Regions from separate parts of the Vibrio porteresiae DSM 19223 genome, predicted to be linked through region 1. Evidence: riboswitches for the same ligand, from Rfam matches in the RefSeq annotation. Region 1 holds a riboswitch; the other holds the start of a gene.
What was found. A riboswitch is a leader RNA that binds a small molecule or an ion and turns the genes downstream of it on or off. The one in region 1 is predicted to bind lysine.
Positions count from the first base shown of each region.

Region 2: linked by a shared signal. The riboswitch ahead of OCV11_RS06375 (Na+/H+ antiporter NhaC family protein) and the one ahead of lysC (lysine-sensitive aspartokinase 3) in region 1 are both predicted to bind lysine.

Region 1 covers NZ_AP024895.1:389,115-391,321, reverse strand. Annotated here, with positions in the region: gene OCV11_RS01810 (pyridoxal-phosphate-dependent aminotransferase family protein) at 1-612, opposite strand, end outside; lysine riboswitch at 786-961, shown strand; gene lysC (lysine-sensitive aspartokinase 3) at 1,084-2,207, shown strand, end outside.
Region 2 covers NZ_AP024895.1:1,374,902-1,377,108, forward strand. Annotated here, with positions in the region: gene OCV11_RS06370 (H-NS family histone-like protein) at 80-490, opposite strand; lysine riboswitch at 892-1,074, shown strand; gene OCV11_RS06375 (Na+/H+ antiporter NhaC family protein) at 1,175-2,207, shown strand, end outside.

The sequences.
Region 1 (2,207 bases):
TGGGACACAAGATAGGCATTTTTGACTACCAGAATAAACCGCATCGAGCTGCCATTCATCCACCAGCAGCGGCACCCCGCCTAACGAGGTTACTGTATCGACAATACTCAACATCCCGAAACGTTTTGCTAGAGCACCTAAAGCCTTAGCGTCACTTAACGCGCCGGTAGACGTCTCGGCATGTACAAACGCCAATACTTTTGCATCAGGATGGTCTTTAAGGGTTTGTTCTACTTTATCAACAGAAACAGGAGCGCCCCATTCATCATCGACAACAACGACTTGCGCACCACAGCGAATCGCATTTTCGCGCATTCGCTCGCCAAAGACACCGTTACGACACACGATAACTTTGTCACCTGGCTCAACCAAATTAACAAAGCATGCCTCCATCCCCGCACTACCAGGCGCGGAGACGGCAATCGTAAAACTGTTTTTGGTTTGAAACGCATATTGCAGTAGCGATTTCACTTCATCCATCATGCCGATAAAAAGAGGATCCAAATGACCGACCGTTGGACGACTAAGTGCTTGTAATACTTGAGGTGATATATCTGATGGGCCAGGTCCCATCAAAATTCTTCTTGGTGGTAAAAAATGAGTAATAGCCATGATGCCTCCTTGCTAACAAATTTATTGCTAAGCTTAGCGTAGATGGAAAAGCGCTCAACGCTACCTGTGATTACGAAGAAGAGCCGATTCATCATAAAAATAACCGTTAACAGGCATAATCATGCAATTTACGATTGACATTAATCACACAAACACGTTCAATGAACAAGCTATCAAGCAGAAGAGGAGCACTACCCAGGTAGGTGTTTTGTGGAACCACAATTCCAACACAAAACATTGAGGGGGAGTAGTGCCGAGATAGGTCATAATGTGGTAGTGACCTGTCGGGTGAATGGGCTGAATCCCTTCAACTGTCATCAGCTCAGTCTGATGAAGAGCTTCTGAGGTCTCCTTAACCTTTCTTAAGTAACACCTCTTTTTTTGCTCTACGTCTCTCTCTTCACATTATTAGGACATAAGGTTGTTCTTACAGCCCAATTTTTATTTTAGGACGTATCGGGAGAATACATTGTGAGCGCATTTAATGTAGCGAAATTTGGCGGAACTAGCGTAGCAGACTTTGTAGCAATGAGTCGCTGTGCAGCGATTATCGAAAACAATCAAGAAACTAAACTGGTTGTGAGTAGCGCCTGTTCAGGTGTGACCAATTTACTGGTTGAACTGGCCAACGGTGTGGCTGATGCCGACGACCGTGCCGCGCTCATTAAACAAATCGCAGATATACACCATGCGATCATCGACCAACTGAGTGACCCAACTAAAGTTGAAAAACAAGTTCATGCTATTTTGGATATCATCACTAGCGCCTCTGAGGCAGCATCTTACCAATCTAGCCATAAACTGACCGATCATCTTGTGGCATGCGGCGAATTGATGTCGACCTACATCCTGACCCAAGTGATGGTTGAACGCGGTATTAATGCTGTCCGTTTTGATATTCGCGAAGTACTGCGTACCGATGACAACTTTGGTAAAGCAGAACCTCAGCTCGATGAAATTGGCTCCCTAGCCAAAGAGCTTCTTGTCCCTCTTTGTCAAAACCATGTTGTGGTAACTCAAGGCTTTATCGGATCAGATGAAGATGGCAACACGACCACATTAGGCCGAGGCGGCAGTGACTATTCAGCAGCTTTAATTGCAGAAGCAGTTCAAGCATCCGGTCTAGAGATCTGGACGGATGTCCCTGGAATTTACAGCACCGACCCACGTATTGCGCCTAATGCCCAACCTATTCCAGAAATCAGCTTTAACGAAGCATCAGAAATGGCTAACTTTGGGGCGAAGATTCTTCACCCATCGACTTTGCTACCTGCACTTCGCGATGGCATTCCAGTTTTCGTTGGCTCGTCAAAAGAACCAGAACGAGGCGGCACTTGGATTCGCCAAGAAGTAGAAAGCGCACCACCATTTCGTGCATTAGCACTGCGTAATAACCAGACTATGGTTACGCTGCATAGTGCGAAGATGTTCCAAGCTTACGGTTTCTTATCCAAAGTATTTGAAATACTGGCTAAACATAAAATTTCTGTCGACCTGATTACCACCTCAGAAATCAGTGTATCGCTAACTCTGGATAAGACTGACACCTCTGGCGGCGCTCCAGAGCTACCTCAAGCAGTTAAAGATGAATTACA
Region 2 (2,207 bases), 990 kb from region 1:
TATCATATGACAGTTTTGAAGATATAAAAAAGGCTCCTTATTAGGAGCCTTTTTATTATCCAACATACTAATTTAGAAATTAAATCTCGAATTGTTCTAGAGATTTACCTTCGTCTAGTGCTTTTTGGATTACAGATGGAGTACGGCCTTGGCCAGTCCAAGTTTTTTCTTCGCCGTTAGTGTCTACATATTTGTATTTTGCTGGACGAGGTGCGCGTTTGCCTTTAGCTTTGCCACCTTTAGTTTCACCAGCTAATGCTGAAATAAGAGCATCAACATCAATACCATCAGCAGCAATTTGTTCAGCAATTGCAGAAAGTTTTGCTTCTTGTTCTGCTAATGCTGCACGTTCTTCTTCTTCAGATTCGCGACGTTCTGTAACAACAGTAGATAATTTATCCAGAGCTTCTTCAAGTTGCTCAAGAGTCAAATCACGAGCGTAGGCACGTAGGCTACGAATATTCAATAGAGTTTTAGTTACTTCCGACATTACTGTTTCCCATTAAATAAAATTTAATAACAAGGTAATTCTAAACCGAGCTATTTATTCTGACAACATAGAAAATCAAATTAAATTAAGATTTACCACAAAATATATCTGCTCAGACTCAATATCAATAAAAAAGTTCAGCGAATTGTAAAATAGAACTCAATTATTTTAGTAACAAATGTCAATAAGTGTAAATTTGTGTCTGATTTTAAGAAGCTCATTGCATAAGATTCATTAATTATAGCCAATTAAGAAAATTTCGTGTGAGCTTGGACAAAGTTTAGTCAATTTTTTTTTAATAATAACTAGAGTTGCATTGAGAGCGTGGATAAGTACAATACGCCTACCTAAAGCGAAGTAGAACGTTATTGTCTAGAAATACAAATAAAGACAAGTTCGAGCTTCGACGTAGAGGTGCGGTATTGAAAAGTACCTATGGTTGGAGTGATGTCGATGAACCATAGCGAAAGGCACTATCGCCGAAGTCAGTATGCATATCAACGCTGCTGGCTGGGGTTGCATTAAATAGGTGCAACACTGCCATAGTCTATTATGTTGTTAAACTATGGAGCGCTACTGTAGGGTTGGGTGGAGTGTTCGCTTCCCTTTCGCTTGCTTCAACATATATTGCGTTATTGCGTAATTGTCTGCAGTAGATCTCTAACCATTTGGTTTATGAAGATCATGAATTTAATCGATTTTTCTGCTTCAGCACTGTCAATACTACCTCCTGTAGTTGCGTTAAGTCTGGCTATTCTTACCCGTCGCGTCCTGCTGTCTCTAGGCGTGGGTATTTTACTTGGTGCATTTCTTCTTGGTGATTTCCAAATCGGTCAATCACTCCTTTATGTATTCAACAAAGTCAAAGATGTGTTTATCGCTGATGGCGGTATCAATACTTGGAACATGAGCATTGTTTGCTTCCTGCTTTTACTGGGGATGATGACAGCGTTGCTGACACTGTCTGGCGGTACTCATGCGTTTGCTGAGTGGGCGCAAGTGCGTGTAAAGAGCAAGCGTGGTTCAAAACTGCTGGCGGGTTTCCTTGGCGTGTTCATCTTTGTTGATGACTACTTCAACAGCTTAGCGGTAGGCTCTATTGCCCGTCCTGTTACTGACCGTTTTAAAGTGTCTCGCGCTAAACTGGCTTATATCCTTGATTCCACTGCCGCACCTATGTGTGTTGTGATGCCAGCATCAAGCTGGGGCGCATACATCATGACGATCGTTAGCGGTATTTTGGTGTCACACGGTATTACTGAGTATTCGCCGCTAGGTGCATACATGCGTTTAGTACCGATGAACTACTACGCGATTTTCGCCCTCATCATGGTATTTGTCGTGGCTTGGTTCCAAATGGATATCGGCCCAATGCGTCAACATGAAATCAATGCAGAGCAGGGCGTTGGTTTTGACAGCGACAGTAATATCAAAGATCTGAGCGAAGACTTAGATATTGAAGAGAGCGATCACGGTAAAGTCTCTGACCTTATCATGCCGATTGTGATGCTGATTATCGCGACCATCTCTGCGATGATTTACACCGGTAAGGTTGCGATGATCGCCGATGGTAAACCGTTCACTGTGCTGGGTGCATTTGAAAACACCGATGTGGGTACCTCTTTAGTCTTCGGTGGTCTAATTGGTTTAGTCGTTGCGCTATACACAGTGCTAAAACAACGCTTAGCAACTAAAGCGATTAGCCACACTCTTTGGG